One region of the Paenibacillus sp. J31R109 genome, then DNA from elsewhere that is predicted to be linked to it. Evidence: riboswitches for the same ligand, from Rfam matches in the RefSeq annotation. Region 1 holds a riboswitch; each other region holds the start of a gene.

Region 1 (7,932 bases):
GTTTCTTCGAAACTATACCGCCGCAGGTGTTGTACCACGTACCATTAATTTGCTCACGCTTAAAATCAATGTGCAAAGAGCCGCCAGATTCACGCACGTTCTCTTTCCGGTTGTACCCTAGTGAATAGGGACCCGCATCACGGTACATCCAGTCATCCTCATTGATCACTGTATCGTTAAATTCATCAGCGTAATATAACGTGTAACCTGCTGGTGCCGCTGCTGAAGCTGGATCAGGTACAATTGTAGAGAGTGTCGCTGTGGCCAACAAACATACGGGTAATACCGTCCGGAGCGGATTGACTATTAAAGTGCGAAGTGGACTAAGCCATTTCAAATTCACCATTCATCTCCTCCTAATGGAATTCGGATGTTATACGAGCGGCTTCCCTCCCGTTCAAGTACGGCGCAGAGTAAGACGGCAGGCTTCCCACTCTCGTCGAACCATAGCTGGGGGCGTTCCAATCTGAGAACGGATTGTGCATCCTGATGCGCCCAGGAAATTTGAAGATCGAAAGCGAGCACATGCCGCGATGGCTGCCACACGATGCCGTCTGATGATTCAAATAAAGCTACAGAGCCGCGTTCCGACTTCGTAAAATAACCTTGAAAATCCTTCATCAGCGCGTAGTAGCCATCTCCCTGACACCATACATAAGGGTCCTCTACCGCCCAATCGTTCGTGGGGTTCGTTACCGTGGGTTCTGGCTGCTTGCGAAACGGTCCCAGCGGATGATCGGCAAAGGCAACGCCTGCGTTAACCGCTCCACCCTTCGGCGGAGGACCCTCGGCCACACCTTTGTACATCATTAGAACACGGCCGTCCGTGGTCTCGCACACGGTAGGATTGCTCGTCATGAGACCATCCCACTTTCCTGGGGAAACATCGAGTACAGGAGCAGTCCCTCGCGTCCAGGGTCCTGCAGGATGGTCAGCGACAGCAACTCCAATACGTTGATGGTTACGATACGCCCACCATGTTGCCTCATCGGCAGGATAGTCGAGATCAAAGTCAGGGCCATGCGTCCCCATGTAATACAGGTAATAACGATTACCGTGATGCAAAATGGCTGGATTGTGTGCTACATCCCTATCCCAGCTCGCTGCGCCATCTCTATTGGTCCAAATCGTATCAACATGGTGGAACGGACCTAACGGATTATCCGCAACCGCATAGGCAATTTCGGAATGCGTGGCCCAAGACTCAAACCCCACCTGCTCAGGCCAACGTGAATAAAACAAGTAATACCTCCCCTCCGGATCTCGTGTCATCGAACCACACCAAACATGCCATCCTGCTAGCTCAAACTTCGCCCCAGCCGGCACAGGCCGAAGCATCTCCTGAAAATTCATGTTCACCTCTCCTAGCTCTGTAAGGGTATACATTCGTACAGAAATAGTGTAAGGGCTCTGCCGCGCGGAAAGGTTTCATATTTTCGTAAGATGGTTTGAAGTTTTGGGATGTGTGTTTGGTGGATTGGCAGGTAGCTGGCAGGAAAATCGCTTTGAGAGTTAGCGGAGATAACTAGGGGTGGGAAGTGGAGGTAAGTAAAAGTGGGTTTCAGCAGAAAGAAAAAAAAGACCAGCTCCAATGAGCTGGCCCCTTCAAATTGCTATTAGTAAGTCAAACCTGGGTAAAGCGGGAATTGCGCTGTTAGATCCGCAACCATGCCACGAGCTTTCTCAAGTGTAGCTTCGTCTTTCGGGTTTTTCAATGTAAGACCGATAACTTTTGCGATAGTTTTCATTGCTTCTTCGTCCATACCACGGGAAGTAACAGCCGGTGTACCCAAACGGATACCACTTGTTACGAACGGGCTAGTTGGGTCGAAAGGAATTGCGTTTTTGTTCGCTGTAATACCGATCTCATCAAGCACGTGCTCAGCGTCTTTACCAGAGATGTTCAGGTTACGCAAGTCAACCAACATCAAGTGGTTGTCTGTACCGCCGGATACAAGGTTGATGCCTTCAGCTGTAAGAGCTGTTGCCAAAGCTTGTGCGTTGTTGATGACGTTTTGACCGTATACTTTAAAATCCGGTTGAAGAGCTTCACCGAAGGAAACAGCTTTAGCTGCAATGGTATGCATCAAAGGTCCACCTTGGGAACCAGGGAATACGGCTTTATCGATCGCTGCAGCCCATGCTTTTTTCGTAAGAATCATACCGCCGCGAGGACCGCGAAGCGTTTTGTGTGTTGTTGTTGTTACAAAATGTGCGTGCGGCACTGGGTTCGGGTGCAAACCAGCTGCAACTAGACCAGCGATATGCGCCATATCAACGAAGAACAATGCGCCTACATCGTTAGCAATGGAAGCCAATGCTTCGAAATCAATCGTACGCGGGTACGCACTTGCACCAGCAACTAGCATACGAGGCTTGTGTTTGAAAGCTGCTTTACGAACATCATCATAATCGATGCGGAAATCTTTTTCGCTTACGCCGTAAGCTACGAAGTTGTAAAGAATACCGGAAGCATTAACTGGGCTACCGTGCGTTAAGTGACCACCGTGTGCAAGGTTCATACCAAGAACCGTGTCGCCAGGGTTTAGAGCAGCTAGGTAAACAGCCATGTTCGCTTGTGCACCGGAATGCGGTTGAACGTTGGCGTGCTCAGCACCGAAAAGCTCTTTCGCGCGATCACGAGCGATGTCTTCCACGATGTCTACGTACTCACAGCCACCATAGTATCTTTTGCCTGGGTAGCCTTCTGCATATTTGTTCGTAAGTACTGTACCCATAGCTTCAAGAACGGCTTCGCTCACGATGTTCTCGGAAGCAATTAACTCAATTTTGTCGCGTTGACGGCCTAGCTCAAGGTTCATCGCTTCTACGATTTTTGGATCTTGCTTGCTCAAAAAGTTTGTCATCTGAAATTCCTCCTAAGGATAGTCGTTAAAATACAATTAGCAATCTGCATCAGGTGCAGCTTGTTGATAGAGTTGCTCCGCTAGATCGGCGGAGTAGATAGCTCTCGTGCCTCCGATCAGCTTAGGCCTTGCGAAGGCCATCGTAACGTACGCTTGGCCGATATGGCGAACAGGTGGCCTGACAGGCACAGCCACTTTGCGCAGGTGCATCCCGATCAGCGTACTGCCGATATCGATAGCCGCGTGAGCCGCAATCGACTCCACCACGACGGCCTTTGTGAAGTGCCGATACGCGTAAGAGGCCATCGATCCTCCTGCCTTCGGTACGGGAATGACAGAGACCGGTTCCAGCTGCGGCGCTAGCGTCAGAAGCTCATCTTCCACAACCAGCGCACGATTCAAATGCTCGCAGCACTGATAGGCCGCAAACAGCCCGAACTCGCTGCAGATGCGCTTCACCGTCTCAAAAATCGGCTTAGCCGCATCCAGCGTACCCGATGTACCAATGCGATGCCCGAGAATTTCACTCGTGCTCGTACCGATCACAAGCATGTTGCCGGGTCGCAAGCCGCCGACCGTAACCAGCTCCCGCAGGTTCGCTTCCAAAGCTTCCGCTGCTGCTATAGGGTCAAATACAGAATCACTCATTATTCATCCTCATTTCTAGGGATGTACTGTGAAACGATCCTCAATGCTCTGCACTTTATTGATGCGGTTCTTATGGCGGACACCCTCTGAAAACTCGGTTTCCAACCAAATTTTGACGATTTCTTCCGCTACGCCAGGCCCAACTACTCGCTCACCCATTGCAAGCACGTTCGTATCGTTATGTTCACGTGTCGCTTTCGCAGAGAAAAGATCGTGCACAAGTGCACAGCGGATTCCCGGAACCTTATTGGCAGCAATGGACATCCCAATGCCTGTTCCACAAAGCAGAATCCCTTTGTCTGCTTCTCCCGAAACGACTTTTTCGCAAACCTGAAGTGCATAATCTGGATAATCAACGGAGTCGCCGCAGCTGCATCCGAAATCAATCACTTGATGACCTAATGATTCAATAAAAGGAATGATAACATCTTTCAAACGATAGCCTGCATGATCTGCACCTAAAGCAATTTTCATGAATAAAACGCTCCTTTTTGACTGTTCGAATTCGACCATCCTATTATATCCCAAAGCTCACCAAAAACGAAAAAAAGAGCGCACACGCTAAAAAACGCGCGTTGCTCTTTTGCCCAGGCGACCGGCCGTATAGCTCAATGCTCCATTGTGGTTACTCCCACTCGTCGCCAGTTACATTGAGTCTTGCTTGTTACCTGTATTTTATCGCATTCCTCGCGATGTGTAAAGTTCTATTAGCCTACATGAAGACATAAGGTGCAATCTGGAAAAACGATTGTGGTTAACGCAGCTTTTTTACCAATTTATCTAAGCTCCGGCTAATTTCTTCAGCGGTATTTCGGTAATCAGCCAATGATCCGCCATAAGGATCGGAAATATCGTAATCGGGAATCGTATTTTCCAACGTATACATACGACTTCTTTCTTCGACAGATACCGTTTGGGACAGCGCCTGTTTAAGTTGAAGCTCCGCTGCAAGCTGCTCTCTCTCTTCAATTGCCTTCAGAATTCGATCATCGTCCTCTACATACTCATTGAGCGTATAAGTCTTCTCGATCGCATGAGGGAAGCGCCCAATCACGGTACGTTTATGGCCCGTCGTCATCGTCAAGACCAGATCAGCCCAATCGACATCTGCATCACTAATGGCTAGCGAACTAATCGATTCCTTGAAACCCGCTTCATGTAGAAGCGATTGGCTATTCCTAGAGATCGGACCACCCGTCGTCGCGGATACACCTGCCGAACGAACCTCCGCCGCAAGCCCCTCTTGACGCACCCTCATACGCAGCAAACCTTCAGCTAACGGACTGCGGCACGTATTTCCTGTACAGACAAATAGAATTCGCAACATGAAATCCTCCCGAAATAAACGACTACACCCTCTTAGGAGAGGTGCGTTTATATAGAAATTGATGAACGGCTGCACCGTCCATGATTACTCGTATTGTATCATAGTAAAAACTTGATCCCAAACCCTAATAAGATAAGTCCGCCGAATGCCTCGCCGTATTCGCCTACCCAACCGCTAACTCGTCTACCTAATAGCAAGCCCGCTATCGAAAGCAACCCGCCAAATAATCCAAATACGAGCACAGTGAGCACGATATCAGTAGCAAACATGCCAAGCGATACACCCACCGAGAATGAATCTATACTTACACTGAGCGCAAATATGATAAGCCCCCATAGTGTCCGATGATCAAAGGCCGTCGCTTCTTCCCCGCGTACCGAGCTGTATACCATATGGGCTCCAAGCAAAATAAGTAAACATCCCCCCGCGGCCGTCGCGACGTTACCCAATAGGAGGGAAACATATTGCCCCATAAACATCCCCGTTAGCGGCATGATGACATGGAAAAGACCGATGATAATACTTATTTTCAAAATATCCCACAGACGAATGCCCTTCATTCCAATGCCAATTCCTAACGAAAAAGCATCTAGGCCCAAAGCAATCGCCATTATTCCAATTGTCATGAGTTGCCCAACTTGTACCCCAGATGCGAGCATAGCACGATCCCCCTTGTCCACGATTCTTTCTCAAGATATGCGGACAAACTGGGAATCATGCTTATTTGAGACGGATCCGTTCATGCCCCGCTGCTTTGAGCAGTCGATTCATAATCGCGCTGCCAATACCTGAATCAGGGACACCTTCTGCGACAATATAACTAATACCTTGGTGATCAAAAGTCCGCAGAGCGCCATATAGCTCCCGAGCAATCGAATCTGGTTCGGATAGAGAACCGCATGCGAGAATGAGATCTGCACGGTATTCGCCGGCTCTCTCCTCAAAGGTTAGAATACCCGTCGACTCTCCTCGTGCCTTCGCAGCATCAATATCCTGCTGAATCCATGCCGAGACTTCCTGAACATCATCCCCTTGCACGATGTGCATAAAGCCCTTCGGCGCATAATGCGTGTACTTCATACCTGGCGCACGCGGGGTATCCGAAGCTTCTACTTCTGTCGGTTCAGACACATGAATAGGCAGCTTTGGCAACACGACATGCAGCTGCTCGGCTGTCACACCACCTGGTCTCAGAATATATAACTCTCCATCAACCAGCTGAATAACCGTAGACTCTACGCCAACCCCGGTTGCACCACCATCCACAATGCCGCCAATTTTTCCGTCCAAATCATCGCGCACATGCGAGGCTAAGGTCGGACTCGGTCTGCCTGAACTATTCGCACTTGGCGCCGCTATCGGCAGCCCTGTTTCTCGCAGCAACTGTAAGGCAACCGGATGATCAGGTATACGAATGCCTACCGTTTGCAGACCCGCCGTCACTAACGGCGAAAGGCTACCTGCAAGAACAGGTAGCACAATGGTTAAGGGGCCTGGCCAAAAAGCTTGCATAAGAGCTAGATGATCCGTAGTAAGACTATCCGACTGAACAAGACTTGGGAGCTGGTTCACATCAGCAATATGTACGATTAAAGGATTGTCAGAAGGCCTCCCTTTTGCAGCGAAAATCTGGAGAACGGCGGTAGTATTCGTCGCATCCGCTCCAAGTCCGTACACCGTTTCGGTCGGAAAGGCTACCGTATCACCTTGCTGCAGAAGTTTAGCTGCTTCTGCTATATTCTGCGCTGTTGCGCCTATCGCTCCTTGATTCACGTCCCAGTAGATTGTCACAAACTCTCATCCTTACTTGTATAGAATTAGCTGAACCACGAAAAGATCGCCTTAAACATTTCCCAAATAAAGAATTTAACCTTCGGTTGAGCTGGCTCTTCGGTCGTGGTAGTCGAAGCTGAAGCTGCTACGACCTCACCTTTTGTTTCTTTCTTTGCTACCTTCTCTGTCGAAGCAGCTTTGTCTTTGCTAGCGACAGTTTTCGCCTTATCTTCTTTAACTGGCTGCTTTTCCTTGCCATTCTCATCGGTCGTTTTGGCCACCACAACGGCTGCTGAAGCAACCGCTTCACCCGATACGGAATCTACAAAGCATAACGGTGGAAATAACACGCACCACCAATTTTGCCCTTCACCCGAACCAATCACAACACGCAACGCTTCATAATCCCCAGCCGGGTAGACGTCATTTCCGTACATTTTAGTTGGAAAAGGGACAACACCTAACTCCACAGTATGTGGATAGTTGTAGCCGCGGGATGCGATCATCTCGCCCACAAGTTGATCGAATTCAGGCAAGTGCGCATTCACGACTGCTCTGGCCTCTTCCAAGGAGTGGGGTCCCACAACCCAATCTTCCATACGGGCAATAATCGCATCGCGAATCTCGCGTTTTAAAGCCTGGTCCTGCGCAGAATCCGAATTTGCTAGAATACGCAAACGAATGGATTCTTCTGGTATGGTAGGCGAAACGACCGCCGCGTTCGTACGATTGGATTCCCAACACATAATCATAAGGATAAGTGCAAAAGCAATGAATAATAGGCTCTTAACTGAGTGGCGCTCTGTTCTCTTAACCATGGAGGTAGCCCCTTTCCCGTTTCCGCTATCTACTTGCCAGTATGGACAAGAGTGGGTGGGGCTAAACCTATGAATCTATTATTTTTGGCAAAATGATAGATTTAGTAGAGGGCTCCTAAATTCAAGCATACAAATTTAAATAGAGGGTTCACTCAAGACCTAAATACCTGCAAAACTACAGCTTTTTTTCTCAAATTCCCCTAATCCGAACAAAAGCCTGCGAATATACAGTTTTTTAACTGTTTTTAGTCATACAGGTGCTAATTTTGCATAAATGCCTGCATATTCGCAGTAATTTCCTATTTCTATTACTTTCATCGATAAATTGATGTAAATTCGCAGGCTTTCAGGCACGCCTACAACTAGCGTGGCTCACGAATCGCCAGCACATGACGATTGATCCCCTGGAGATCCTGCACGAAGCGGATCTCCGTCCAGTCTGCAGCGGCACCTAACAGCGCCGCAACTGCCTCCGCCTGCCCGATGCCCACCTCGAACC
Region 2 (7,932 bases), on a different contig from region 1:
CCAAGTTTTCCTCGCACCAGTATCAGCATGCATGCGAATCACTTACCTGTCCCCGCAACACTTGGAGATTACGATGGATATGAAGGATTTACGTTTATTCCGAATGAGATTAGTTGGCGGTTCAAACTGTACCCAACACCTCAAGATGGAGGGCCGACTTGGGCAGGAAGATTGGATGATATTACAGCGGATGTAACGAAAAGCACGATGGTGATTCGACTCTCCAATGGGAAAACAGGTAAACTTGGCCCGGTTATTTTATCCAGTCCAATGAATGTTTGTAAATAAGTGAGATTACTGTGAAACTTATCGATGTTACACCTCGTCTAATGAAGTGAATTGTTAAAATATGGGTTGTTGGCCATACTAACTAAAGTAGTAAAGTTAGTTCTGTTGTATAAAAACAACGATTATTCATTAGACGAGGTGACACTATGAAGTGGTTGAGAACCCTTATCTTACTTGCAAGTGTAAGCTGTATGACAGGTTGCACAGCCCATGCGGTTATAGCTCCAACTAGTGAGATGAGTATCCAACAACAAGATGATTTGAAGCCGATTGTAAAGAAACTATTTGCAGAACAATTAGAATTGGATGAGCAGTCATCGGTATCCGCGAGTAAACGAATTTTACAGTATAAGATTCATGATGAGATTCAAATTTTACATAAAGATGCAGACACCTACTTTATTGTCTCTTACGACATATTACCGGCATCCATGGAATTCATCCTAGCTGGGGGTGGTGAACGAACTGAGAATGGTTGGATTATAAATCGTAAGCTTTACATCACGCTCCAAAAAAACTCAAATGGTCAGTACCAGATAAAGAGCTTGAGTTCTGGGCCATGAATCGATAATAAGTAAGATAATCTCACAACAGCGTAGGAGGATCCCATATGTCCGAACAAACCATTGCTCAAAGGTTAGAAGCCCTAGGAATCGTCCTACCCATAGCAAGTGAACCAGCAGCGAAATATGCTAATTTTGTGAAGGTGAACGGTTTATTGTACGTTTCGGGAAAAGGCCCTTCAGGCAACCCGAGGGGAAAACTAGGGAAAGACTATTCGACCCAAGATGGATATGAATTTGCTAGATTAACTGGAATTGAGATTCTAGCCGTTCTGCAGTCTGCGGTAGGTTCTCTTTCGCGCATTAAACAAGTGGTGAAGCTGCAAGGATTTGTCAATGCAGTCCCTGAATTTGAGGAACATCACAAAGTGTTGAATGGTTGTTCGGATCTCATGTTGGATGTATTTGGAGAGAATGGCGTGCACGCTAGATCGGTTTTTGGTGCCGTTTCTTTGAGAGATAACTTGCCGATCATAGTAGATTCTATTTTTGAATTTGTAGAATAGGACGGATGCTTGTGAGGAATCGATTCCTGATTGGTCAATATGGTAGTTTTGATGAGTCTAAAATGAAGAGGGATTTCCGCAAAGGTTTTTTCGGCATTGAAGCATGCCTAATTGAGACAGAAGAAGATAGGCACAGGCTTATACTAGCGTCGCAGCGTAACCATTTTCAAGTGGGTATTCATTTTCCATTACGTCCTCATATATCTAAAATGCGAGATGCCTTATTTCTGGCAAATTCGCCTGAAATGAGAGAATCCGCCTATGCTTGGGTGCAGAGTGAGCTGGAGTACCTTGCTTCCATGAACCCAACGTACATCCTTTTTCACTATCCGAAGCCAGTTATTCTGGATGATCGAGTCGATTGGCGTACGTGGAGATTCTCTGATAAATCGGAGTATCTGTCTGAAACTGAGATGACACTTACAGAATTAATTGAAAGAACAGAAGTGCTTTTTCAATGGTTGACTATGAAAAGCAAGACGTATGGCTTCATTCCTGTTCTTGAATTTGATGCGTTGAATCGATACATCTATGAGACGACTTTTCTTGAGGAGCTATTAGGGAAGTATCCCCACATCAAAATCTGTCTGGATACAGCGAGACTGTATCTGCAGGAAAAGTTAGATCCATACTTTGATGCTAGAAAAGTGATACATAAATTTGCGCGTTTTGCCTATTCGATTCATCTAAGTACGGTGCAAATCAAGGATTCTATTACCAATTCTCGTCATCCTGTCCTACCAGAGTTAGATCAACGAGACGGTTGGGCTCCAATCGAGGATTATCTCGCGATCATTACTGAGCAAAATGATCAAGTGAAGATCATGTTTGAGCACCGTTCTGATTTAATTAGTGAAGATCAATTGAATCAATGTTATGATTGGGTGACGCATTTATTGAACAATGGAAAATTAATGCGCAGCAATCATTCTTATTAGGCAATCATTTTAACTACTAGGGCAGTATGAAAGTTTTGGAGGTTACTACGAAGTGAAAAAATCAAGATGGAAGCTGTTCACGTATGTTCCTTTTTTGGCGGCGATCATCGTCATCGGCTTGATTCAAACGTTCATGTTGGCGAATGAAAATGTAAAGCCTTATCCTGAACCTTTTGGTCGTGCAACGGAATTAACGCAAACAGCAACGGTCGGTGAACCCGTGCAAATGGTTGGCGATAGCAGCTTTGCGTATTTGGCAGGAAAAACGCTTGAATGGGTCACGATTGATGATAAGGGGCAGAGCAGTTCGGAAACGCGCGGCTTGCCTACGGAAGGGCCGTTTCGTTCCTATAGACAGTTGGATAAGGATCATGTGGTCTGGATTGGGAACGGAAATAAGCTATATGCGAGCGAATGGAAGAACGGTTCATGGTCACCGATGAGTATAATAAATGACAATGAAATCACGGCTGTTCAAACGGTAAAGAGTGCACAAGGGGACAGCATCTTACTAGCTTACAATGATACAACGCTGTATGTGAGTGCTTTTCATCCGAATGAGAAGCTAACTTGGTCCCAGCTGGATATCCCCAATATCAGACATATCCAAGGTCATAGGGATGCGTCTGGCAGTCTTTCACTCGTCTACGCAGTCAGTCAAGAAGGCAATGAATCTTTTCACTACGTTCAACTCGCATCAGAAACTTGGAAACCGCTTGTACAGCGCAAGTTAAAGGATGTCGATTATGCAACGAGTAGTTTAGATGATATAGCGCTGGCTGTCGATGGTTCATCAATGATGACGGTGTATACGACGAGTTCTCGTAAATCTGGGAAGAGCACGTTGCACTTGCTCACCTTCCCTTCGAGTCAACCAGATAAGTTGGTAGATGATGTTATCAATCTGCCTGTCTCGACAAAGAGCGATTCGGATACAATTTTGCATCCCAACTTCACACAATCTTCTTCTGGTGAAGTAACCCTTGTGGTATCGTCGGTTTATGAGAAAAATAGGCGTCAAACGAGTCAAGAGGTGTACAAAGTTAGTTTCAAGGATGGTAAATTGAGAGATTCAGCTCGGATTAGTCAATTCAGTGGTTTCGCGTCCTACCCGAGCTTAGCGACTAGAGCAGATAGTTCCTTAGCTGTTTGGCTGGATGCCGTGAATGCGGAGTCCTATCGCGTGTATTACGCCACAGATCAACTACCTTATTTGGAGCGTATGAATCACATAGGCAAAGAGGATTTGCAAGAAGCAGCTGGAAACTTACCGCTTTTTTGGGGGATTGGTGTTCTCACAGCACTTATAAGCTTAAAATGGATTTTACTACCTGGCCTTTATTTAGTCATTATCAGTGTATTTTGGCAATATCATTATGATGAGCATGCCAAGCGGCATTTTGGGATATCCCTTGCGATGTATCTCATCGTCAAAGCCCTTTTTATCGGGGATTTTCGAAAATCAATAGCTCTGCAAGTCATGCCAGATGTCTTGCAATCTGTGTGGGCTGGCTTGTTGTTACTCGCTATTTTTGCCGTAATTTCTTATGGTGTAACTCGCTTATGGCGAAGAGGTCTATCTGAACGAAATGTTGGGCTCGAGATTTTCTACTTTGTTGTGCTTGATGTATTCATGACGAATTTGTGGTATTCGTTCTTCCTGTCACCAGCATCTTTATAGTCATTTTTTTGACAAACATGTTGAACATAAGGGAATGGATTGCTATGATATACCTATTAATAAACGATGTGTAACTGGCGGAGCATGGGTAACCATGAGGGAGCACACCGATAATAGCCGTACGCCTGGGCAGAGGTAAGGGGAATTCCCCTTACCTCTTTATGTTCTTACCTTGGGAGGAATGATGAGATGAATGTGGAAACAGTAATCTTGGACGGTAATCGGGTGGCAACGAACATGAAAGAGGCACTGATAAGTAGAATTAGTCAGTTAGCTTTGAAAGGGGTCACACCTTGCCTAGCGACGATTTTAGTTGGCGATGATCCTTCTTCAGCTACTTATGTGAAAATGAAAGGAAATGCGTGTAAACGACTGGGTATCCGTTCTATTCGTGTTGAGCTACCCGCGCATACAACGACTGAAGAATTAATCGCAACCATTCAGAAACTGAATGCTGACCCAAGTGTGCATGGGATTTTGCTGCAACATCCTGTCCCTCATCAAATTGATGAAAGGGCAGCATTTGAAGCGATTCATATGGATAAGGATGTAGATGGCGTAACGACACAAGGTTTTGCTCAAAATGCCTTCGGCATTGCTGCTTTTCCATCCTGTACACCAGCGGCTATCCTAGCCATTATGGATGATTACCAGATTCCCATAGAGGGCAAACACGCTGTGGTGATTGGCAGAAGTCCCATTCTGGGGAAGCCAGTTTCTATGATGCTATTAAATCGGAACGCGACGGTAACCATCTGTCACTCAAAGACGTCGAATGTGGGAGACATGGTTCGATTAGCTGATATTGTGGTAGCGGCTGTTGGTAAACCGAATTTTGTGCAAGGAGATTGGATTAAACCAGGAGCGGTCGTGATGGATGCGGGATATAATCCAGGCAACATTGGAGATGTTGATTATGAGGCTTGTCGCGTAAAGGCATCAGCGATTACACCTGTTCCTGCGGGAGTAGGACCCGTAACCATAGCTACCTTATTGAAACACACAGTTGATGCAGCGGAGAAGTATGTAAATGCTAGATGATTGGGGGCAGGAGCATAGGTGAAATTATTTCACGTAAGCGAAGAGAAAGACATTGCTATTTTTAACCCTAGAATGCCTACAAGAAAAGACTTGGATCCAGAAAAAGGATTAGTATGGGCGATTAATGAACAATGCCTACCTAATTTTCTGACACCTCGGAATTGTCCAAGAGTGACCTATCATTGCAATGAAACCACTTCTGATGAAGATAGAAGACACTTTATTTCCTCGCAGTCATCGATGCACGTTGTTGCTATCGAGCACAAATGGTTTGACATTATGAAGCAGACAACGCTATATTTGTACGAATTTGATTCAACCGATTTTTACTCGCTAGATCCTGGAGCTGGGTACTATGTGAGTGAGAAGTCACAACTACCTATCCATAAAGTTGAAATTCGAGATTTGTTTGGAGAGCTCTTTAGAAGAAACGTGGAAGTTCGCATTTTGAATAATTTATGGGACTTGTCTGATAAAATTCAGCAAGCGAGTTTCAATTATTCCATGTGTAGGATGGGATTTGCGGAGCAGCGAGAACCATAAATGCCTTATAGATAAAATAGCCAAAGAATTGGACAAATTCATGATCCTATTCTTTGGTTTTTTTGCTATATTAAAAGAGTAAGTAACGATAGGGAGGAATGGACATGTACACATTTGGATGGTGCAGTGGAATTCAGGAAGCGGAAAGACTTCAACGTATTGGCTTCGATTATATGGAATGCGCTCTCGTATCATTAAATTTAGAAGATGAGGCGGACTTCAACACCAAGCTTCCTTTGTACGTGAACAGTCCACTGCCGGTGCAAGCTTTCAGTATATTTTTTCCTGGAGACTTAAAAGTGGTAGGTCCAGAAGCGGATGAAGAACGCATCCGTCGTTATGTTCATAAAGCTGCAAGCGCTTTAAATAAGATAGGAGCTCAGACAGCCGTATTGGGAAGTGGAAAAGCACGTCAAATCCCGGACGGTTGGGAGCGCAATCGTGCAGAGGAACAGCTGCTTCAATTACTCTCTGTCATCGGTGAAGAATTCCAAGATACAAGTGTTTCATTGGCAATAGAGCCTTTGAATCGCAAGGAATCTAACATAATCAACACGGTTTCTGAGGCGGTGGCTTTTGCTAAACAAGTAAATCATCCTTCCATACGGGTTTTGGCTGATTTCTACCATATGGATGAAGAACAGGATTCAATCACTACCCTGATCGAAAATAAAGAATGGCTCCAACATATTCATCTTGCCGATACAGGACGATTGTCCCCTGGGACTGGACAGTATCCCTACGATCAATTCGTTACGGCTTTGCATGCATCCGGGTATAAAGGTATGATTTCCGCTGAGTGTACGGTGCATGATCCAGAGAAGGAGTTTGCAGCAAGTTTGGCCTTTATGCGAAGTAAGTTCCTTTAACAGGTATTCCGATTCCAAGAGGAATTCGGTATTTGGGGGTCGAACTATAGAATACCGAGTAGTTTGCTATGATTTCATTTTTTCGGGAATTAGAGAGATAAGGTTGTGACACATATGCTAAAAGACAAAATACTGCGAAGAGAAACAGGTATCCTTACCTATGGGATGACGCCGCCGAAAGAAACACAATCCCTAGAGAAAATGGCTGAAATTTCACAAAAGCAATGTGAGCGGCTTCAGAAGCTTCAAATAGATGGCTTAATTCTTTACGATGTGCAGGAAGAAAGTGATCGGATTGATCAAGATCGGCCTTTCCCGTATTTACAAACCGTTGATCCGACGACTTACAGTAAGGCATATTTATCCAAGTTAAAGGTTCCCAAAATTATTTATCGCTGTGTTGGTAAATATACGGAGGAACAATTGTCAGATTGGATTAGGGCCGATCATGAGGAAGAACGGTTTTCCGTGTTTGTTGGCGCGTCCTCTAGTCATCAAGAAGTTCATATGGGGCTTCCGGAAGCTTATGCGTTAAGTCAGAAGCTGAACAATAATCTTACCTTAGGTGCCGTTGTCATTCCGGAAAGACACATGAAAAAAGACGATGAACATCTTAGAATGGTCAGCAAGATAGCGAGTGGAAGCCGCTTCTTCATATCTCAAGCAACCTATAATGTGGAAGCGTCCAAAAACTTCTTATCCGATTATTATTACTACTGTAGAGAAAATAAGCTAGACATGGTGCCAATATTGATGAATATTGCGCCTTGCGGATCAACCAAAACGTTAGAATTTATGAAATGGCTAGGGATCAGCATCCCGAAATGGTTGGAAAATGATTTGAAATACTCCCATGATGTTCTGGACAAATCAGTAGCGGTATCACAACAAATATTCGAAGAATTATTCGAATTTGGATTGGAAAAAGGAATTCCCATCGGATGCAGTGTTGAGAGTGTCTCCACGCGAAAAGTCGAGATTGAAGCTTCCATTCAACTAGTCCATGAGATTAAAGCGATGATGGATAAGAAGATGCGATCTTCGTTTGTTTTTTAAGTGGTGGAAGAAAGAGGCTATTTCAAAGTCTAGAACGACTTTGAAACAGCCTCTTTCTATATGTTGATTAATTACGAGTTACACCAGGTTCTTCCCAAGTCCGACCACCATCTTTCGTCACCAAGACACTGCCGTTTATAAGTACCCAGCCAAAACCACTCATGCGCAGGTGAAATTGGGTAGCATTTTGCAACGAAATGTTGGGCTTGATTGCTTGCCAGTCTGTACGGTTGTAGGTATCCATCGTGTAGATCGTTTTGCCATCCTGAGAAAGAGCTCTGCCCATGAGCAAGTTATCGAAGTGCAGGACTGGAATGTCTTGTAAATCATGTAATCGATAAGGGAGCGGGATCCAGGTATCGCCAGCATCTCTCGATTCATAAATGACATAGGTTTTCGTATTGTCCTGTACGAACTCAGCGATGAAAATAGCGTGATAATTGCTTT
Region 3 (7,932 bases), on a different contig from region 1:
GACACCCACTTCACGATGAGGCGCAGCGCTTCCTCGTAATCTTTATATTTCCGTTGGTTTTCTTGCACTAACTGATCGTGTTCGCTCGCCAAATGATCAAACCCCCATTTGTCCTCCCATGTCCGCTGTTCCCTCAACCTTCTTGAACCTTCCGCGAGCGTATAGATGTCATCCAACTGAAGTACTTGATTATTCTTGAGGCTCTCAATCATGTCGTCTGTCGTTTCAATAATCTGTTTCATTTCGATCCACTTGGAAAACATCACCGACCTTTGGAGTTCCAAAAAATATTGCAATTGATTGTATCCCTGAACTTCAATATCCGACAGTACCTTCTGGATATCGCTAACCACCATCCCAGACTCCCGTAAGGCAATGATCGTCTGTAAGCGCCAGATGTCTTCTTCGTCAAACACGCGGTAGTGGTTGTCATTTTGCTTGGAAGGCGCGATGAGGCCTTTTTCTTCGTAAAAACGAATGGCCCTTTGTGATATTTTCAATCTGTCTGAAACCTCTTTTATTTTCATCAGGAACCACCTTTAATTTACATGACATGTATATGATCACCAATCACATATCATCTTGACCTTCACTTTACGTCAGGGTTTAGAATAAAACAAGACAAAGGAGGCTGTCATGATGAAAAAATTAATCAAGGGCGCGACTATCCTAACAATGGCAAGCAAAGAACCATTTGTAGGGGACTTACTCATTGACGGAGATCATATTTCGGACATTCAAACTGTCATTACTACTGAAGTCGATGAAGTGATTTTCGCCGAAGGAAAGGCAGCGTTACCTGGGCTTATTAACGCTCACCAACATACGCCAATGAGCTTATTGAGAGGATTTTCTGACGATCTCAAGCTTATGGACTGGTTAAACAAAAAAATGCTGCCCGCTGAAGCCCGAATGACACCTGAGGACATTTACTGGGGCGCAAAACTCGCTATGGCCGAAATGATCAAATCGGGTACCACGGCTTTTGCCGACATGTATATTCACATGAATGAGATCGCAGCTGCGATCGAAGAAGTCGGCATGCGGGCTTCACTAACTCGCGGGTTGGTCTTCCTTGAAAATGACGGAGGTCGCCGAATGTCAGAGGCGCTTGATCTCATCCGTCGCTGGAGCGGTAAAGCCGAGGGCCGCATCACCACAATGATAGGTCCCCACTCTCCTTACACGGTTCCTCCCCAGCCCTTTACAGAGATAATCGCCCTTGCTGAGCAGGAGAACATTGCCATACACACGCATCTTGCGGAAACCAAAGAAGAAGTCATGAAGATTCGGGAAAAGTATAACCAAACGCCAACCGAATATTTATATCACCTCGGTATGTTTGAAAAAGCTCATGTGCTTTTGGCTCACAGCGTTCATGTTAATCGCCGCGACATAGGGTATTTAAAAGGTATGCGAGGTGGCGTGTCGCATAATCCGGTAAGCAACCTCAAACTTGGATGTGGTATTGCACCCATTATGGAGATGATGGAACAAGGAATTCCTGTAGGACTTGGAACAGACGGAGCTGGCAGCGCCGCAACGTTAGATATGTTTGCGGAAATAAGAGCGGCAACTTGGTTGCAAAAACTGGATTACGGTGACCCCACGAAACTTCCCGCTTTTGATGTCCTTCGCATGGCGACGGTTGGAAGTGCACAACTGATGAATATCGGGAATGAAGTTGGCACTCTGGAAATCGGAAAAAAAGCGGATATGATTCTGATCGATTTGAGAAAACCCCATCTACAGCCGATCCATAATATTCATTCGCTGCTCGCCTATTGCGCTAACGGATCGGATGTAGACACAACCATCGTAAACGGTAAGGTGTTGATGAAAGATCGCCAACTGCTGACGATCGACGAAGATGAGTTGTTCAAGCAAGTATCCATACGATCGAAACGTATCGTCGACGGTATCTGATCACCACTTCCTACAAACGCGGGTATATCTGCTCGCGTTTATTATCCGAATACAATGATTTGCATGTTATTCGTATGGCATAAAAATCGCGGATAATTCGCCAGGCCTATAGTAAGGATAGTCCATCATGATTTGGACCTTTTTCGCCACATCCGCATTCGATAATGATTCAATGAGGTACAAACCTAAATCAATAGAAGCTGAAACACCGCCACCTGTAAAAATATCCCCATCCCGTACAATACGGGCTTTAACTACCTCTGAACAATAGGGGGTCAACAATTCGTAAGCAGATGGGTTCGTTGTCGCCTTTTTTCCATGTAAGAATCCTGCAGCTCCTAAAAGCAATGCCCCTGTACAGACAGATACTTTGTACTGTACATCGCTCGCGCTTCGGATCCATGCAACAAATTCCGTATCATATCTTAAGTCTCTAGTGGACATTCCTCCCGGAATAAATATTAAATCGTATCCGGATAAGTCTGGGCTAACATGCTTTATTTTTATAGTCATACCTCGATCGTCCGTAATCTCTTCTTTGTTTGCACAGAGATCCCATGTTAATCCTTCTTTGACTTTTAGAATTCTTAACCAAGATACCGCTTCGTAAAACCCAACAAAATCTAAGGTAGTCATCTTATCAAACAGAATATAAGCTATTTTCAATTCGCAACACCTGCCCTTTTTTCATAGTTAGTAGAAATAAAAAAAGTATCTGATCCAAGATCAAATACTTTGCCCAGGCGAACGGCGTATGACATATGTGCTTCCTCGTGGTACTCCACGTTTTCGCCAGTCGCACATATGATTACAGTAATACTATTTTCAATTGCGTGCAATATTATATTTTTTAATAGGCAGCTGCTTTCTTCTCATATTGCTCGATGACACGTACGGAATCCATTTTCAGTTTCTGATATAAAGAGATGTATCGATCTAACTCGTGGCTAATTGCAATAACACTTTCATTCGTAAGACTACTTTGTACGATTGCTTCTTGAACCATTTGAAGTCGCATTGTTTCGATTTTTTCTAAGAGGAATTGCTCCATTTATGTATCTCCAATCCTGTTCAATAAGTCGACTAGGATATTATAAAACAGATAAAAACAAAAGGTTGTTACTATTTGTCGAAATTCTAAAATAATATTTCAACAAAATATCCACCTCTTGATTTTATGTTTCAAACAAAAAGCTCTCTTACTTGCGCATCCAACAAATCAAAAGTTACTTCTTTAAAAGTAGGTGCAACCTTTTCATTACCCTATCCGTTTATGATTCTGAAAGCCCAGAAATACAAACAAATCCCACTATGAGGTGAACCAGAAATGAAAAAAACGATCAAAACTCTTACACTAACAGCAGCAACAGCATTGCTCTCACTTACTTTAATTGGTCAAAGCTTTGCGGCATCCGCTACCTTTACTGACTTGGATAACGTTGCGACAAAAGATAAAATTATCTCGCTACAACAAGCTGGCATCGTCTCAGGTATCACTACTGACCTATTTGCTCCTCTAGAAAAGCTTTCAACTGCTCAAGCCGTTCAGCTGTATGTGAATGCTCTTGGTCTTAATCTAGACCTCATCCGTTTCGTGAAAGAGCCAAAGGCAACTGACTATTTTGCCAATGCTTCTAACGATGCTTGGTACGCAAATGCGTTCATTGTTGCTGCAGCCAACAGTGTGGAACTTCCTAAAGATCTAGATCCGAATAAGAAAATCACACGTGAAGAATTCACACATCAGCTTGTACGTGCAATTGAAATTAGCAAAGGTCTTCCTCTAATTAACCCGGTTTTGGAAGATATCAAAGATACAGACCAACTGAATGTAGAGTATTCGGGGTCTATCCAACGTGCCCTTAAATACGGGATTATCAAACTGAATGCTGAAGGTAATTTTAATCCTAAAAATGAGATTACACGTGCAGATGCGGCAGAGGAAATTTTCAATGCACTAGCTTATTTGAAGGCACATCCAACTCCAATTGTATCCGCAGACCCTATTACTGCAACACAAAGCGTTGAGCTAATCAAAGGTGCTCTAGGTGAGCTTGGTACCGATATTCAAATTAAAATTGATCCTGATGCCAAAGTGACGCGCGAATCGTTCACGTACATGCTCATTCATACGCTTCAAACCAGCGAGAAACTGCCGTTAATTAAAATATCACCTGTCGAAATAAAAGATAATGATAAGATGGATATCTTACATGTTGGTGCTATCCAAACAGCACTTGCTTTAGATATTGTTGAATTAAATGCGGACGGTGCTTTTAATCCACAAGATGGTATCACGCTGACAGAAGCGACTGACATTGTGAAGAATGCAACGAAAGCTGTAGAAAGTTTCAACAAAAGTAAATAATTAAGGTCATTAACTAATTGTTTCAGAACATAAAAAGCAGACCCTATTCTCAGCGAATCGGTCTGCTTTTTTCCGTGTATTTCACGTTTTATCGTGCGCGTTCTACGATCAAAGCACAAGCACGCTCTATCTCCTCCATCGTTGTATAACGCCCTACGGAGAATCGTACTGTACCCGCCGCAACCTCCGGCGTCAATTTCATAGCTTTTAAGACCGGTGACATCGCACTACTTCCTGTATGGCAAGCCGACCCTGTCGTAGCCGCAATTTCGGGAATCTGAGCTAAGATCTCTTGCCCAATCCTATCTATAAAACTGACGTTTAACGTATTGGGCAATCGTTGATCGGGGTGTCCATTCCTTCTGATTCGAGACTGAAATGCCTCCGATAATCGTTCCCACATCAGATTCGTTAAGGCCAACGTATCCACGATATTCTCCCTGCCGTAGGCAAGCTCAATCGCTTTTCCTAGACCTACAATGTATGGCACGTTCTCAGTACCTGCCCTTCGGCCCGACTCGTGACTCGCACCGTGATTGTGAGGCGTGACAGCGGTTCCTTCTTTAATGATTAAAGCTCCTACCCCCTTGGGAGCATACAGCTTATGCCCAGCAAGAGTCATTAAATCAACTCCCATGTCATGCCAGTTCACATCTATTTTCCCTATTGATTGTGCAGCATCCGTATGGAGAAGAACCCCATGGCGTTTTGTGATTTCAGCGATTTTCTGAATGGATTGAACAGTTCCCGTTTCATTATTTGCATGCATGATAGAAACCAGAATCGTCTCCTCGGTTATCGCTGCCTGAAGTTGTTCCAAATCTACTATCCCATACGCATCCACATCTAAATAGGTCACTCTCGCCCCTAAAGATTCGAGAAAAGCACACGGCTGTAGCACAGATGGATGCTCAATTTGCGTTGTAATAATATGATTGCCACGATGCTTATTGGCAAAATAAACACCTTTAATGGCATGATTATTCGACTCGCTGCCACCACTCGTAAATACAACTTCATTGGGATGACATCCGATACTAACGGCAATACGATGTCTAGCAAGATGAATGGCTTCTTCAAGTTTCTCGGACGCCCAATGAGAAGACGATGGATTACCGAAGTGTCCGCATACATACGGAAGCATTTCCTCAATTACAGCTGGATCGATCGGAGTACTTGCATTATAGTCGAGATAAATACGCGATTTTGCATCTTTATTTTGTTCACGGTGCTCACTTTTCTTCATTTTGTGCACTCCCCATGTACGCGTATTCAATTATGTAAGATCAAGCTGAATATAGGCTTTAACAGCATGAACAGCTTCATCCAGATTATGGACATTCAAGGGATGTATGTCTTGTATGTCTCGCTCATATTTGTTCATTGCGTGTTCATATCGCGGATCATAATAATGAGTTAAGAGCAGATCAACAGCTTTATCAAAATAATCGCTTTGCAACGCCATTTCAATTTCCTTCGCGATCGGAGTGTGGATTCGGTCTTTAATATGTTGATACGCTTCCAGCAACGGTTCTTTATTTTCCCAAGGACGGTAATCCTCGATAATATGTCGAACACGTTCATGAATCGGCATTTGAATGTACAAGTGTGTACCGGTTTCCTTTTTATTAAAAAGGATATCTGGCATTACCGCCTTGCCAATACGTTTACTTTCACCTTCTATGAGAAGATAAGGAGAATCCTTTAGTTTCATGTAATCTGTTACAAATTGAGCTTCAAAAGTCTTCTGATTGTTTGCTTGGAGTCCCACATGTCCAAATATAGATCCACGATGCCCCGCATAGGCTTCTAGGTCCAGAACTGGATACCCTTCCGACTGTAGACGCCTTAGAATGGCTGATTTACCTGCTCCGGTATTCCCAGAAATCACATATACACGTGGTTTGAACTCCATCTTCTCAAGCGTATCTACAACCCATCTACGATAGGAACGAAATCCCCCTGTCAACCGATATGTACGTATGCCCATTAATGAAAGTACTGTAGCTGACGAATGACTCCGCATGCCGCCGCGCCAACAGAATACAGCTTTAGGCTCTTTGATGGCTTCGAACGTTTTGACAAATGCCGGGAGCTTAGCAGACATGATCTCTAATCCCCGATCTTTAGCTGCTTGTACACTAACTTGTTTATAAATGGTACCTATTTCTGCTCGTTCGTTATCATCAAAAAATGGAATATTGATACTACCAGGAATTGTGGCATCCTGAAACTCAGAAGGCGAACGTACATCGATCATAACCAATTTCTTCTGATCATTGAGCGCCAAAAGCTCATCTATGCTGATGTCTTGAAACAATAATCTCGCTCCTTAAAAGATTTCGTAATTTAAATAACAACGATACGACCAATATGTTCTTCTGTTGTTTCTCCAATTAAGCTTGCTTCCACACCAGCAAGCTTCAATTTACTCAGTAAGTCCTCTGCTTGATCACCAGCTACAGCGATCAGCAGCCCTCCCGACGTGACAGCATCACACAATATCCATTGGCCGATTTGATCCAAGGTATCAGGGAATGTAACGTCTTTCTGAACATGAGCGAAATTATTTTTCGTGCCGCCAGGAACAAACCCTTCTTCAGCCAATTCCCTAACTCGTGGCAATAGAGGTACATCATTAGCAGTAATACGTATGCCGATTTGACTGCCTTTGGCCATCTCAAGTGAGTGCCCGATCAACCCGAATCCCGTCACATCTGTACAAGCATGTACGTCAAATGGCTCCATAGTCTCTGCTGCTGTTTTGTTCAACGTAGCCATAACCTGTGTGACACGAGCAACCTCTTCTTCATCTAACCGATCTTTCTTAATCGAAGTTGTTAATATGCCCACACCAATCGGTTTCGTTAAAATCAATTTATCCCCTAGACGTGCTCCTGCATTGGTGCGTATCTTCTGTGGATGGACTAATCCTGTTACAGCTAGACCGAATTTAGGTTCGTTATCTTCAATCGAATGTCCGCCAACAAGCGTGATGCCAGCTTCCTTCATTTTATCGCCAGCACCTCGTAATATATCAGCCAACACTTCTTTATCCAGTGTACGTATCGGAAAAGCAACGATATTTAATGCCGTTAATGGTCTGCCACCCATGGCATAAATGTCACTTATCGCATTCGCAGCGGCTACTTGTCCGAACGAGTATGGATCATCAACAATCGGCGTGAAAAAATCTACGGTTTGTACGAGCGCAAGATCTTCACTTAATTGGTAGACCCCCGCATCATCACTTGTGTCGATACCAACAAGCAGATTAGGATTTGGCAGAGCTGGAGGTAATTTTTTAATAACTTCTGAGAGATCTGCAGGACCAATTTTGCAGCCACAGCCACCCTTGGTTGAATAGGAGGTTAGTTTAATTTTATCTGTAGTCGACATGATCTTCTTCCTTCCTTTGCTCAGCAGAATAATTATGATTACATGTGTTCTTAGTTTCATAATAACCGATTTATCCGGGCAATATCTAATTTTTGATGAAGAAAAGACTGCCGAATGATCGGCAGCCTCATCTATCCTAACATCGCAGCTTGTCGCTTATACAGATCTTCTAGTACTAAGCAAGCCATCGCCTCAACTACAGGTACAATTCTCGGGCAAATACAAGGATCATGCCTGCC

What was found. Region 1 has a riboswitch for ZMP and ZTP ahead of rpiB (ribose 5-phosphate isomerase B). Riboswitches for the same ligand answer to the same signal wherever they lie in the genome.
Region 2: it holds a riboswitch for ZMP and ZTP, as region 1 does, so the genes downstream of both, AC58QT_RS05620 (bifunctional 5,10-methylenetetrahydrofolate dehydrogenase/5,10-methenyltetrahydrofolate cyclohydrolase) here and rpiB (ribose 5-phosphate isomerase B) in region 1, are expected to answer to the same signal.
Region 3: it holds a riboswitch for ZMP and ZTP, as region 1 does, so the genes downstream of both, AC58QT_RS03695 (DJ-1/PfpI family protein) here and rpiB (ribose 5-phosphate isomerase B) in region 1, are expected to answer to the same signal.

Annotation. Positions count from the first base shown of each region.
Region 1 covers NZ_JCAUAR010000015.1:20,816-28,747, reverse strand. Annotated here, with positions in the region: gene AC58QT_RS27420 (family 16 glycosylhydrolase) at 1-346, opposite strand, end outside; gene AC58QT_RS27415 (glycoside hydrolase family protein) at 340-1,353, opposite strand; gene glyA (serine hydroxymethyltransferase) at 1,617-2,867, opposite strand; gene AC58QT_RS27405 (TIGR01440 family protein) at 2,904-3,515, opposite strand; gene rpiB (ribose 5-phosphate isomerase B) at 3,531-3,989, opposite strand; ZMP/ZTP riboswitch at 4,094-4,174, opposite strand; gene AC58QT_RS27395 (low molecular weight protein arginine phosphatase) at 4,270-4,842, opposite strand; gene AC58QT_RS27390 (manganese efflux pump MntP) at 4,941-5,501, opposite strand; gene AC58QT_RS27385 (L-threonylcarbamoyladenylate synthase) at 5,563-6,633, opposite strand; gene spoIIR (stage II sporulation protein R) at 6,660-7,433, opposite strand; gene prmC (peptide chain release factor N(5)-glutamine methyltransferase) at 7,796-7,932, opposite strand, start outside.
Region 2 covers NZ_JCAUAR010000002.1:6,376-14,307, reverse strand. Annotated here, with positions in the region: gene AC58QT_RS05645 (YoqH family protein) at 1-288, shown strand, start outside; gene AC58QT_RS05640 (hypothetical protein) at 435-851, shown strand; gene AC58QT_RS05635 (RidA family protein) at 899-1,357, shown strand; gene AC58QT_RS05630 (apurinic/apyrimidinic endonuclease family protein) at 1,369-2,295, shown strand; gene AC58QT_RS05625 (hypothetical protein) at 2,348-3,976, shown strand; ZMP/ZTP riboswitch at 4,037-4,114, shown strand; gene AC58QT_RS05620 (bifunctional 5,10-methylenetetrahydrofolate dehydrogenase/5,10-methenyltetrahydrofolate cyclohydrolase) at 4,166-5,017, shown strand; gene AC58QT_RS05615 (DUF6886 family protein) at 5,036-5,560, shown strand; gene AC58QT_RS05610 (sugar phosphate isomerase/epimerase family protein) at 5,665-6,429, shown strand; gene AC58QT_RS05605 (methylenetetrahydrofolate reductase) at 6,544-7,485, shown strand; gene AC58QT_RS05600 (WD40/YVTN/BNR-like repeat-containing protein) at 7,553-7,932, opposite strand, start outside.
Region 3 covers NZ_JCAUAR010000001.1:795,571-803,502, reverse strand. Annotated here, with positions in the region: gene AC58QT_RS03705 (MerR family transcriptional regulator) at 1-527, opposite strand, end outside; gene AC58QT_RS03700 (amidohydrolase) at 637-1,926, shown strand; gene AC58QT_RS03695 (DJ-1/PfpI family protein) at 1,993-2,592, opposite strand; ZMP/ZTP riboswitch at 2,657-2,736, opposite strand; gene AC58QT_RS03690 (Spo0E family sporulation regulatory protein-aspartic acid phosphatase) at 2,777-2,977, opposite strand; gene AC58QT_RS03685 (S-layer homology domain-containing protein) at 3,254-4,294, shown strand; gene AC58QT_RS03680 (cysteine desulfurase family protein) at 4,383-5,540, opposite strand; gene mnmH (tRNA 2-selenouridine(34) synthase MnmH) at 5,571-6,614, opposite strand; gene selD (selenide, water dikinase SelD) at 6,644-7,693, opposite strand; gene aroC (chorismate synthase) at 7,825-7,932, opposite strand, start outside.